Regions from separate parts of the Agrobacterium sp. 22-209-1 genome, predicted to be linked through region 1. Evidence: predicted binding sites of a transcription regulator. Region 1 holds the regulator's gene; each other region holds the start of a gene.
The links. Region 1 encodes PhoB, which activates phosphate uptake and scavenging genes when phosphate is short. Its sites were predicted from a motif close to TGTCATNNANCTGTCAT; they were not measured.

Region 1 (4,115 bases):
ACAAGAAAATGAATGAAGTCTCATACAAGATGATCGGCAAGGACGTTTCGGTTTATTACGGCGAAAAGCGTGCGCTCTACGACGTGAACCTGAATGTTCGCGAAAATACGGTGACGGCGCTGATCGGCCCGTCTGGCTGCGGTAAATCCACCTTCCTGCGCACCCTGAACCGCATGAACGACACGATCGACGGTTGCCGGGTGACCGGAAAAATCACGCTCGACACCGACGATATCTACGATCAGGCAATCGATGTCGTGGAATTGCGCGCCCGCGTCGGCATGGTGTTCCAGAAGCCGAACCCTTTCCCGAAGTCGATCTACGAAAACATTTCCTACGGTCCGCGCATCCATGGTCTCGCCCGCAACAAGGCGGATATGGACCAGATCGTCGAGCAGAGCCTGCAGAAGGCCGGCCTCTGGAACGAAGTGAAGGATCGCCTGCAGGAATCCGGCACGGGTCTTTCCGGCGGTCAGCAACAGCGCCTGTGCATCGCCCGCGCGGTTGCCGTCAGCCCGGAAGTGATCCTGATGGACGAACCCTGCTCGGCGCTCGACCCTATCGCGACCGCAAAGGTCGAGGAACTGATCCACGAGCTGCGCACCAATTACACCATCGTCATCGTCACGCACTCCATGCAGCAGGCGGCGCGTGTTTCCCAGCGCACGGCCATGTTCCACCTTGGTCACCTTGTCGAGGAAAACGAAACCGACAAGATGTTCACCAATCCGGACGACCAGCGCACGCAGGATTACATCATGGGCCGCTTCGGCTGATCCCGGCCGGCGCTTTATCGAAACCGAACAAGACTGGTGCCTCTGCCGTGCCCGCTTCCGGGCACGCGCATGCAGGCCAAGCCGGAGGACTAGACCATGACGCAGACAACGACCCATTCGCATATTCTGTCGGCATATGACGACGAACTGAAATTCCTGACGCGCCGTATCGCCGAAATGGGCGGTCTGGCGGAACAGATGTGCGCCGATGCCGTGCGTGCGCTCGTCAACTCCGACGCCGCACTCGCCCAGAAGGTCATTTCCGACGACGCGATCCTCGATCATTCCGAGCGTGAGATCGGCGACAAGGCCATCGTCACCATCGCCAGGCGCCAGCCGATGGCGGCAGACCTTCGCGAGATCATCGGCACGCTACGTATTGCAGCGGACCTCGAACGTGTTGGCGACCTCGGTAAGAATACTGCCAAGCGTGTCATCGCGGTTGCCGGCACCGGCGTGCCGCGCAAGCTCGCCCGTGGCATCGAACACCTCTCGGAACTGGCGCTGGTACAGCTCAAGGAAGTCCTCGACGTCTATTCGACACGTTCGGCGGAGAAGGCAAATGCCATCCGCGAGCGCGACGAAGAAATCGACGCCATGTACACGTCGCTCTTCCGTGAGCTTTTGACCTACATGATGGAAGATCCGCGCAACATCACTACCTGCACGCATCTTCTGTTCTGCGCCAAGAACATCGAGCGTATCGGCGACCACGCCACCAATATCGCCGAGACGATCTATTACATGACCACCGGCAGCCAGCCGGAAGGCGAGCGTCCTAAGGATGACAGTTCCAACACGCTCGGTTCGGTGACCGAGTAACAGACAGGCAGCGGCTTGCGGAGTTAGTATATGGTGCCCAAGATTGCAGTTGTGGAAGATGAGGAAGCGCTGAGCGTGCTGCTTCGTTACAATCTCGAGGCTGAGGGATATGACGTCGACACGATACCCCGTGGAGACGAGGCCGAAATTCGGCTGCAGGAACGTATTCCAGACCTTCTTATCCTGGATTGGATGCTTCCCGGCGTTTCCGGTATCGAACTGTGCCGTCGGCTCAGAATGCGGCCGGAAACCGAACGCCTGCCCATCATCATGCTGACGGCGCGCGGTGAGGAAAGCGAAAGGGTTCGCGGCCTCGCCACCGGCGCCGACGATTATGTCGTCAAGCCGTTCTCGACACCGGAACTCATGGCCCGGGTCAAGGCCATGCTGCGCCGGGCTCGCCCCGAGGTTCTGTCTTCGGTGCTGAAATGCGGCGATATCGAACTGGATCGCGAGACCCATCGCGTTCACCGCAAGAGCCGCGAAGTGCGCCTCGGCCCAACGGAGTTCCGCCTGCTGGAATTCCTGATGACTTCTCCCGGCCGGGTGTTTTCCCGCTCACAATTGCTGGATGGCGTCTGGGGTCACGATATCTATGTGGACGAACGCACCGTCGACGTGCATGTCGGACGTCTGCGCAAGGCGCTCAATTTTTCGCATATGCAAGATGTCATCCGCACCGTGCGCGGCGCCGGATATTCAATGGAAGCCTGAGGAAACCGAAACCGATGGTTTCACTCGGGAAAAATTCCCAAAATTCAGAAGGCCCGCAGCCGGGATGGTGGCGGGCCTTCTGAATTCGAACCTTGCCCAACGCGTGTCCTTGTTGTTTTTGAAGGCAACAGACGGTCTGCTAAGAGTCGGATTGCGCGGTGAAACCAGACAGGAGGGATGGCGCGGCACGTCGCCGACGAACTCAAAGTATTTGCCGCAAGGGCGCGTCGCGATTTTACATCCGCAGAAGGCGGAAGAAGAGGAATTGGGAGCGCCTCTCAAACAGCGTGCGCCCATTCCGGGACCGCCTTGAGTTTTGCCATAAAAAAACGGGCCCGAAGGCCCGTAGTTTTTGAGTGTCGAATGCGTGCCGCAACACTCAAGCTTTGCGACGTTCGCTTACCGGCTGGTAGGCGAGTTTCGCATGGAACTTGCAATAGGGTGAAGATTCCAGCGCTTCACAACCGCAGAAATGGAAATCGTCTTTCAAGGGATCGCCGACCGGCCATTTGCAGGTGCGCTCCGTCAGTTCCGTCAACGTCAGGCGACGGGAAATCGGGGTGACGACGTTTCTGGAAGGAACGTAATCGAGGACTTCCGCGGTCTCGATGCCGATCTCTTCCTGAAGAGCCGTTGCTGCGTTGGAACGGGTCAGAACCCGAGCAGGCGCTGTGCCGACACGGCCCGCGAAATTCGTCGCGCGCGGGGCAGGAGCGGCGGCGCGCTTGGGCGCGGAACGCGCCGAAGTGACCGGGCCGCCGGCCTTGACGCGACCCGGCAGGTTGAGGCGGTGGACCTTGCCGATGACGGCATTACGGCTGACACCGCCCAGCTGCGCTGCTATCTGGCTGGCGCTAAGTCCCTCGGACCACAATTTCTTGAGTTTTTCGACCCGTTCGTCTGTCCAGTTCATGCCGCTTCTCCGCTCGTCGCGTATAATGTCGGCAGAATCCATCTCCGCCTCGCGGGCGTGCCGCGAGCGTGGTTTCTGCCTGATTTTCGGTGACTAGTTCCGCCGCAATGCAGTCTAGTAATTAGCGATTAACCTAGTGCCACGCAGACTCCGTGGCAAGAGTCGTGGGAATCATCTCGAATCGATTTTCCGGTTTTCCCCAACTTGCTGGCGAGTTGAGTCTGAAAGGCAACACCTTGGGCCTCATCCGCCGCCACCTACTAGGGCTTGAGAAGCCCGAGAAACGCGGACTTTTGTTGACATCGGCAGGCGAAGTGACAATAGTGCCCCTGCCGCCGCGAGGCGGCATTTTTGATTTTCAGGCGAGGGATAACCCCGAAAGCCTATTGACAACTGTCTGACAGCGCAACCGCGCAAGGAGTGATACAGCCATGGCCGAAGCCGCCGCGCCATTGTTCGATACGTTTGCAAGAGCCCCCCTGCGCTTCGAGCGAGGCGAGGGCGTCTGGCTGTTCACGGAAAGCGGCGAACGATATCTGGATTTTGCGGCCGGCGTTGCGGTCAATTCACTGGGTCACGCCCACCCGCACCTCGTGGAGGCGATCAAGACCCAGGCCGAGAAGGTCTGGCACGTCTCTAATCTTTATGAAGTGCCGGGCCAGGAAAAGCTTGCAAAGCGCCTGACGGAAGCGACATTCGCAGACAAGGTCTTCTTCACCAATTCCGGCGCGGAAGCGCTGGAATGCGCGATCAAGACGGCGCGCCGTTATCATTATTCCAAGGGGCATCCGGAAAAATTCCGCATCATCACCTTCGAAGGCGCCTTCCACGGCCGCACGCTCGCAACGATCGCCGCCGGCGGCCAGCAGAAATATCTCGAAGGTTTCGGT
Region 2 (4,115 bases), on a different contig from region 1:
AAGAGATTTCCGATCTGATTACGCTGGAGCTTGGCATATCGAAGCAGGATTCCCTCTATGAGGTCGGACGTGCCTACGATGTCTTGACGCTCTCCGGGCAGATGTGCATTCGCGACGACGGCGAAATCTTTTCCTGCGACCTGACCCCGCACGGCAAAGCCCGCAAGATTTTCACGATGCGCGAGCCCCTGACTGCGATTTCAGCGATCACGCCGTTCAACCATCCTCTCAATATGGTGGCGCACAAGATCGCGCCTGCCATCGCGACGAACAATTGCGTCGTTCTGAAGCCGACCGAACTGACGCCAATGACGGCACTTGTCCTGGCTGATATCCTTTACGAGGCCGGCCTGCCACCGGAGATGCTGTCCGTTGTTACCGGTTGGCCTGTCGATATCGGAATGGAAATGATCACCAATCCCGATTTCGATCTCATCACCTTTACCGGTAGCGTACCCGTCGGCAAACTGATCGCAGCCAATGCCCGTTACAAGCGGCAGGTTCTGGAACTGGGGGGCAACGACCCGCTTATTATTCTCAACGATCTTTCCGACGACGATCTCGCGCGGGCGGCCGACCTTGCCGTCGCCGGTGCGACCAAGAACTCCGGACAAAGGTGTACGGCCGTCAAACGTATCCTGTGCCAGGAAAGTGTTGCGGACCGTTTCGTTCCCCTCGTGCTTGAACGGGCAAAGAGGCTTCGGTTTGGTGATCCGATGGATCGCTCGACCGATCTTGGAACGGTCGTTCACGCCAAGGCAGCTGAGACATTTGAGAAGCGTGTTCACATGGCGGCCGAGCAAGGAGCGGAGGTTCTCTACAATCCCGGCCGTAACGGCGCACTTTTGCCACCGATTGTCCTCGATCATGTCCCGCACTCTTCCGAGCTGGTTATGGAAGAGACATTTGCACCGATCATACCGATTGTCCGGGCCCCCGATGACGACGACGCCCTGATCGCTTTATCGAACTCCACCGCGTTTGGCCTATCTTCTGGCGTCTGCACGAACGATTTCCGTCGAATTCAGAAATATATCGCAGGGCTTAAGGTTGGAACCGTCAATATCTGGGAGGTCCCTGGTTATCGCATCGAGATGTCGCCCTTCGGTGGGATCAAAGATTCCGGAAATGGCTACAAGGAAGGCGTTAGCGAAGCGATGAAGAGCTTCACCAACGTCAAGACCTTCTCTCTTCCCTGGTAAACGCATATATGCCGGTCTTTTGAAAAAGGGGCGCTTTCGCGTCCCTTTTTTTGTAGTTCATCAATCCTGCTATATTTTAAGGCACATAGTATAAATCGTCTAGAAAAGTGATTTATATTTGCGCATGACGAACGTCATATGCCTGTTACATAGGCGTGCATCTCATCGATTCAATTTTGGAAATGATAAGAATAATAAATTTTACTAACTGATGCGTGCGTGCAGAATGGGTACCAGCGGACGGGCCACGGCGGAAAATGCGGTCGTCTCCTGCGATTTTTGGCACATTTCAATTTTCAATGAAGGAACCGGACATGAACAGGCGCACGCATTTTTTCATGGCTTTGGCAGCAGCCACTATGCTTTCCTCTGCTGCACTCGCCCAGACAGAATTGACTGTCTATACTTCAATTGAGGCGGTTGATCTTGATCGATACAAGCAGGCTTTCGAGAAAGCAAATCCTGACATTAAGATAAACTGGGTGCGGGACTCGACCGGCGTCATGACCGCCAAGCTACTCGCCGAGAAGGACAACCCGCAGGCGGATGTCGTCTGGGGTGTGGCTGCGACCTCGCTGCTACTCCTGAAGTCCGAAGGCATGCTTGAAGCCTATCAGCCGAAGGGTGTCGAAGCCCTCGATAAGAAGTTCGTTGATGCCGACACGCCACCTTCATGGGTGGGAATGGACGCTTACGTCGCAGCACTTTGCTACAACACCAAGGAAGGCGAGAAACTTGGTTTGAAGGCACCCGTCAGCTGGGAAGATCTGACCAAACCCGAGTACAAGGGGCACGTGGTCATGCCCAACCCAGCCTCTTCGGGTACCGGCTTCCTGGACGTGTCCGGCTGGATACAGACATTCGGCGAAGAAAAGGCCTGGAGTTACATGGACAAGCTCCATGAAAATATCTCAGCCTACACCCATTCCGGATCCAAGCCCTGCAAGATGGCGGCGTCCGGCGAAACGGTCATCGGCGTATCCTTCGAGTTTCCGGGAGCCAAGGCAAAGGCGGCCGGCGCGCCTATCGACATCATTTTCCCGAAGGAAGGCTCTGGATGGGAGGCTGAAGCGACTGCCATCATCGCGGGCACCTCGAAACTCGAAGCGGCAAAGACCTTGGTCGACTGGTCGATCACCAAGGAAGCCAACGAAATGTACAACGTTGGCTATGCCGTTGTTGCCTATCCGGGCGTTGCAAAGGCGGTCGAATTTCTTCCTGCCGACATTCCGTCTAAAATGATCAAGAACGATTTCGAATGGGCCGCAAACCATCGTGGCGAAATCCTCAAAGAATGGCAGAGACGCTTTGACGCAAAGTCGGAACCGAAGAGCTGATGCGGCGGTAGTCCACTCGGGACCCAGACGGGGTGGCCGGCGGCCACCCGTCAAACGAAAGGCTTGCCTTCTTTGATCGGAGCAACATCATGAGACATGCTTTGGCAGTCGAACCGACACATACGAGTGTACAGCGCCCTGTTCTGGAGGGTGACAGTTTGAGGCCGGAGTATCTGGAAGTTGCCGGCCTGTGGAAACAATATGACGACTTCGTCGCGCTCAGGGATATCTCGCTCCTGATCAGGCAGGGTGAGTTCGTCTGTTTTCTTGGGCCATCCGGCTGCGGCAAGACGACGTTGTTGCGGGCAATCGCAGGGCTGGATCTCCAGTCGCGCGGCTCGATTGTTCAGGCAGGCAAGGATATTTCCACCCTCCCGGCTTCGAAGCGCGATTACGGTATTGTCTTCCAGTCCTACGCGCTGTTTCCAAACCTGACGATCGAAAAAAACATATCCTTCGGATTGGAAAATGCCGGACGTCGCCCCGCAGAGATCGCCGCGCGCGTTTCCGAACTACTGTCGCTTGTGGGGCTTTCAAGCCAGGCAAAAAAATATCCGTCACAGCTTTCCGGCGGTCAGCAGCAGCGTATTGCGCTTGCCCGTGCGATTGCGGTATCGCCTGGCCTTCTGCTGCTGGATGAGCCGCTTTCAGCTCTTGATGCCAAAGTCCGCGTTCACCTGCGCCATGAGATCAAGTCGCTGCAAAGAAAGCTCGGCGTAACGACGATCATGGTAACGCATGACCAGGAGGAAGCCCTGGCAATGGCAGATCGCATCGTAGTGATGAACCACGGCGTGATCGAACAGATCGGGACCCCGACCGAAATCTACCGGCATCCGAAATCCCTCTTCGTCGCCGATTTCATCGGCGAGACAAACCAGTTTGAAGCGCGCGTCGCGACAATAGGTTCGATCGAGATCGGTCGTTCAGAGTTTTCCTGCGATGCCAGTCAAATGGCAATCGGCACGCAAATAACCGCCGTCGTCCGCCCGGTGGATATCATTCCGCATGGCGCGGATGCCCACACCGCGAATGCTGCTGACCGCCCAGTGACACCCCAGAACCTGATTGATGCACAGGTTCTTGATATGGAGTTTCTTGGCATGTTCTGGCGCACGCGCCTGACCGCTCCACGGCTCGGGGAGACTATTCTGGTTGCGGACTTTTCCGTTAATGCGGTGCGTCGCCTCAGGATCGAGGTTGGCGGTGCTATACAGGTCGAAATCCCCCGTGACCGCCTCCTCCTTTATCCGAAAGGAACCTGATAATGTCACTTGTGATGGACGGGATGCCTGCGGGCAGGACACTCAAGCAGGACATTTCGCGAGACGAGTTTGTCAAGCGGGGGCTCATGGTCGTGATTGGCCTCTATCTGATCGTTGCCTTGGCCGCACCCTTGTATGTCATGCTTTCCAAGTCGTTTTCGACGTACCGTTTCGACCTCGGCAGTTTTGAATTCCAGGTCAGTGATGAAAGTGGTTTCAACTGGACCGATCCGACAAGCGCCGCAAAACTGAATGCAGCGACTGGTGCCTTTTCGGGTGCAGACCTCGACACCACCTCCGACGGTCGTCTG
Region 3 (4,115 bases), on a different contig from region 1:
AAAGCAGCGGTCTTCTCGTCACGGGCGATGCCCAGACCACGCGACATCATTTCCGCCACCAGCGTCTGGGCAGGTGCGTCACCGTTCTGCGCGCGGTTCAGCGCCTTGTCGAGCGCCTGCACATATTCGCCGCGCTGGAAATGCCCGTAAGCTTCGTCCACCCGGCCCTTGAATTCTTTTTCAGGCGGCAGCGCCGGCAATTCCGCGCCCATGCGCTGATAGACGTTCACCCCCGCAGACGGCTGCAAGTCCTTCTGCTCTTCGGATTGCACCCTGCCCTGACGGGTCGGCTGAGCCTCGTTTTCCAGCTGGCGGGACAGCGCATTGCTTTCGCTCTGCGGCCCGGACTGGGCAAAAGCAACACCCGCCGGCGCGCCGAAAGCGAGCGCCAGCAGTGAAACGGAAAGGCAGAGGTGAACCGAGCGCATGATCATCGCCTGTATCAACCGCCAAACCGTGGCGCTTTTTCGTCAAGCAGGGCGTTGATTTCAGAAACGGCCTGGGCGGCGCCACCGGCATTTTCAAAAACGCCGCTGCGCATGGCCACGAACTCCACCCCGGTTTCGGCCACGGCAACAACCGAGGACACATCGGCGCCACCCATGACGATGGCCGGGATTTCGATCATCGAGGCCCACCATTCGCCGAGCGCCAGGTTTTTGGGATGCGCTTCCGGCTTGATGTCGCCTTCGAGCTTTCCAAAAAACATGTAATCCGGATTGGCCTCGCCCTGCTCCAGCGCCTTATGGCGGTCGTCCGCATTGCCGCCGCCGACGATGAGCTTCGGCGTGAATTTTTCCACGGCCTCCGCAAGCGCCTCGCCATTACCGACCACATGCAGGCCATCCGCCTTCACGCGGCCGGCAATGCGGCTGTCACCGGCGATGAGCGCCGCCGCACCCGCCTTCTGGACGACGGGCACGATCAGTTCGGCGCGTTTCTGGAAAGCGGCGTCATCCAGACCATATTGCGGAATGATGACGGAAGCGACATCACCGCCCCGCAATGCGTTTTCCACCTCTTTAGCCTGCTTTTGCGCATCGTCCGATTGCGGAACGATCAGGACAAGGCGGCAACGGTCTTCAACTAGGGTCATCGATTCGTCCATTTCAGACAGAAGACGCTTGCTGCGCAATCTGCACTCGTTTTCATATGACAAATCCGATAAACCGGACCGGCGAAAGGATCAACCGTCCATCCATGCTCACCGATTTTCATTTTTATCTCGTCGCCATTCCCGCAGTCGTTCTCGTCGGCCTTTCCAAGGGAGGGCTGGGCGGCGCGCTGGCGCTGATGGGCGTTCCTTTGATGGCGCTTGCCGTATCGCCGGTGCAGGCGGCGGCCATCTTTCTGCCGATCCTGATCGTCATGGATATCGTGGCGCTTTTTGCCTGGCGGCACTACAACCACCGGGAAACGCTCCTCATCATGCTGCCGGGGGCTATTGCCGGCATCGCGCTGGGCTGGGCGACCTCAAGCCTCGTTTCCGCAGACGCCATGCGCCTTGTTGTCGCCTCGGTCACGATCCTGTTCGTGCTGCGTTATTTCTATGAAAGCTTCAAAAGCCGCAAGGGCCGGGAAATCCCGGCCAAGCCACAAAGACCGGCGGCTGCGACCCTCTGGTCCGGTCTGTCCGGTTATGCCAGTTTCGTGGCCCATGCGGGCGGCCCGCCCTTCCAGATCTACGTTCTGCCGCTGAAGCTCGATCCAAAGACCTATACCGGCATGAGCGTGCGGTTCTTCGCCATCATGAACGCGATCAAGCTCATTCCCTATTTCGCGCTCGGCGCACTGGACGCCACCAACCTCAAGACATCGGCAAGCCTGTTGCCGGTGGCGATGCTGGCGACGCTTGCCGGCGCCAAGGTGGTGAAATATCTGAAACCCGCGGTGTTTTACCCGCTCATGTACGCCATGGCGCTGATTGCGGCGCTTAAACTGCTGTGGGACGGACTGCCGCTCTAGATTCGGCAATAAAAAGCTCTGGCAGCAGGTTTTCGCCGCCAGAGCTTGAAACGCTCAGACCGTGGCCCTTCATTCATCGAGAGCCGCGGCCTGGCATAAATTAATGTCTCGTCGAGGCCTTGAGCCTCTGCAGTTCATCCTTCAGGCGCAGTTTTCGACGTTTAAGGTCCGCGATCTCTTTGTCGTCAGACGACGGGGAAGCAAGAATACTTTCGAGCTCCTCCTCCAGAGCACCGTGTTTCTTTTCGAGCGATGCAATATGAGCCTGAATGGTCATGCGGCACGTCCTTCCTTTTTGAACCTACCTCCAGCTCTCCATCGCTGGAGTTTCAGGTTTACGACGGCAATGTGACACGGATCGCGCCGCTTGTCGAAGGCGAAATGAAGGCAATAAGTGGGCAATTTGGTCGCAAGGGATAACTTCCCGTTACCGCGATTTGATGATAGAGCCTCGTGAACGATCACATACGCGCCGGAGCCGATCCGGCGGCATAAAATGGGGATGACGAGATGCCCGATCAGGACCAGGCGGACATCAGGCTCACGCTGGCGCGGCTGCGCCAGGAGCATGAGGATTACGACGCGGCGATCAACGCGATGATCCAGACCAGCTGCGATGCGCTGAGAATACAGCGCATGAAAAAAAAGAAGCTGGCCGTCAAGGACAAGATGACCCAGCTTGAAGATCAGGTCATTCCCGATATCATCGCCTGAGCCCGGAGACATTACGTGACAGCAGAAACGCCCCCCGTCGCCATCATCATGGGCAGCCAGTCTGACTGGGAGACCATGAAGAACGCCGCCGATACGCTGGATGCGCTCGACATCGAATATGAAGCCCGCATCATTTCCGCCCACCGCACCCCGGACCGGCTTTATGATTTTGCCAATGGCGCAAAAGACGAGGGTTTCAAAGTCATCATCGCCGGTGCGGGCGGGGCCGCCCACCTGCCCGGCATGACGGCCGCCATGACGCCGCTTCCTGTTTTTGGGGTTCCGGTGCAGTCGAAGACCATGTCCGGTCAGGACAGCCTCTATTCAATCGTGCAGATGCCCGCCGGCATTCCCGTTGGCACGCTTGCCATCGGCAAGGCCGGCGCCATCAACGCCGCCCTTCTGGCCGCTGCGGTCCTGGCGCTCAGCGATGAGGACCTGGCCGACCGGCTGGATGCCTGGCGTGGCCGCCAGTCGGCTGCCGTCGCGGAATATCCGATGGACAGCGCCCAGTGACGAAAAACGTGATGGCAAAGACAGATAATCTGACCATCGGCATCATCGGCGGCGGTCAGCTTGGCCGCATGCTGGCCATGGCTGCAGCCCGCCTCAACCACCGCACCATCGTGCTTGAACCGCAGGCGGATTGTCCGGCAGCGCAAGCCTGCAACGACCAGATCGTCGCGGAGTATGACGACGAAAAGGCGCTTGCGGAACTCGCAAGCCGCTGTGATGTCGTGACCTACGAATTCGAGAACGTGCCTGTCGCGGCAGCCGAAAAGCTCAGCCTCTCCGTTCCCGTCTATCCACCTCCGAAAGCACTCAGCGCCTCACAAGACCGGTTGACGGAAAAACGCTTCCTCAACGGCTGCGGCATCCCGACCGCCGATTTCCGCGCGGTGGACAGCCAGGAAGAGCTGGAGGCCGCATTGGCCACTTTCGGCGGCAAGGGCGTGCTGAAAACCCGCCGCATGGGTTATGACGGCAAGGGCCAGCGTCTCTTCCGGGGTGGCGAAGACCTCGCAGGCGCCTTTGCGGCGCTCGGCGGCGTGCCGCTGATCCTCGAGAGCTTCATTTCCTTCGAGCGGGAAATTTCGCTCATTGCCGCCCGTTTCCAGGACGGCACCGTCACCTGTTACGATCCCGCCGAGAATGTCCATCTGGACGGCATCCTACACACTTCAACCGTTCCGGCAGCGCTCTCCAATGCCGCCAGGGCAGTTGCCGTACAATCGGCGGAAAAGCTTCTGGCAGCGCTCGAATATGTCGGCGTCATCGGCATCGAATTCTTCGTCCTGCCGGATGGTTCGTTGGTCGCCAATGAAATGGCGCCGCGTGTCCACAATACCGGCCACTGGACGGAGGCCGCCTGCGTGATCTCGCAGTTCGAGCAGCATATCCGGGCCGTATCGGGCCTCGCGCCCGGCAGCACGGAT

Region 2: the regulator PhoB is predicted to act here: its motif matches at 1,335-1,351, upstream of ACQZ48_RS20810 (putative 2-aminoethylphosphonate ABC transporter substrate-binding protein).
Region 3: the regulator PhoB is predicted to act here: its motif matches at 2,303-2,319, upstream of ACQZ48_RS03610 (YdcH family protein).

What each region holds. Positions count from the first base shown of each region.
Region 1 covers NZ_JBNWCH010000017.1:6,986-11,100, reverse strand. Annotated here, with positions in the region: gene pstB (phosphate ABC transporter ATP-binding protein PstB) at 1-776, shown strand, start outside; gene phoU (phosphate signaling complex protein PhoU) at 873-1,598, shown strand; gene phoB (phosphate regulon transcriptional regulator PhoB) at 1,629-2,312, shown strand; gene ACQZ48_RS22795 (GcrA family cell cycle regulator) at 2,692-3,225, opposite strand; gene ACQZ48_RS22790 (aspartate aminotransferase family protein) at 3,657-4,115, shown strand, end outside.
Region 2 covers NZ_JBNWCH010000012.1:27,996-32,110, forward strand. Annotated here, with positions in the region: gene phnY (phosphonoacetaldehyde dehydrogenase) at 1-1,202, shown strand, start outside; gene ACQZ48_RS20810 (putative 2-aminoethylphosphonate ABC transporter substrate-binding protein) at 1,517-2,539, shown strand; gene ACQZ48_RS20815 (putative 2-aminoethylphosphonate ABC transporter ATP-binding protein) at 2,629-3,804, shown strand; gene ACQZ48_RS20820 (putative 2-aminoethylphosphonate ABC transporter permease subunit) at 3,807-4,115, shown strand, end outside.
Region 3 covers NZ_JBNWCH010000001.1:764,837-768,951, forward strand. Annotated here, with positions in the region: gene ACQZ48_RS03595 (tetratricopeptide repeat protein) at 1-434, opposite strand, end outside; gene ACQZ48_RS03600 (thiamine phosphate synthase) at 443-1,096, opposite strand; gene ACQZ48_RS03605 (sulfite exporter TauE/SafE family protein) at 1,201-1,965, shown strand; gene ACQZ48_RS03610 (YdcH family protein) at 2,066-2,242, opposite strand; gene ACQZ48_RS03615 (YdcH family protein) at 2,476-2,679, shown strand; gene purE (5-(carboxyamino)imidazole ribonucleotide mutase) at 2,728-3,195, shown strand; gene ACQZ48_RS03625 (5-(carboxyamino)imidazole ribonucleotide synthase) at 3,207-4,115, shown strand, end outside.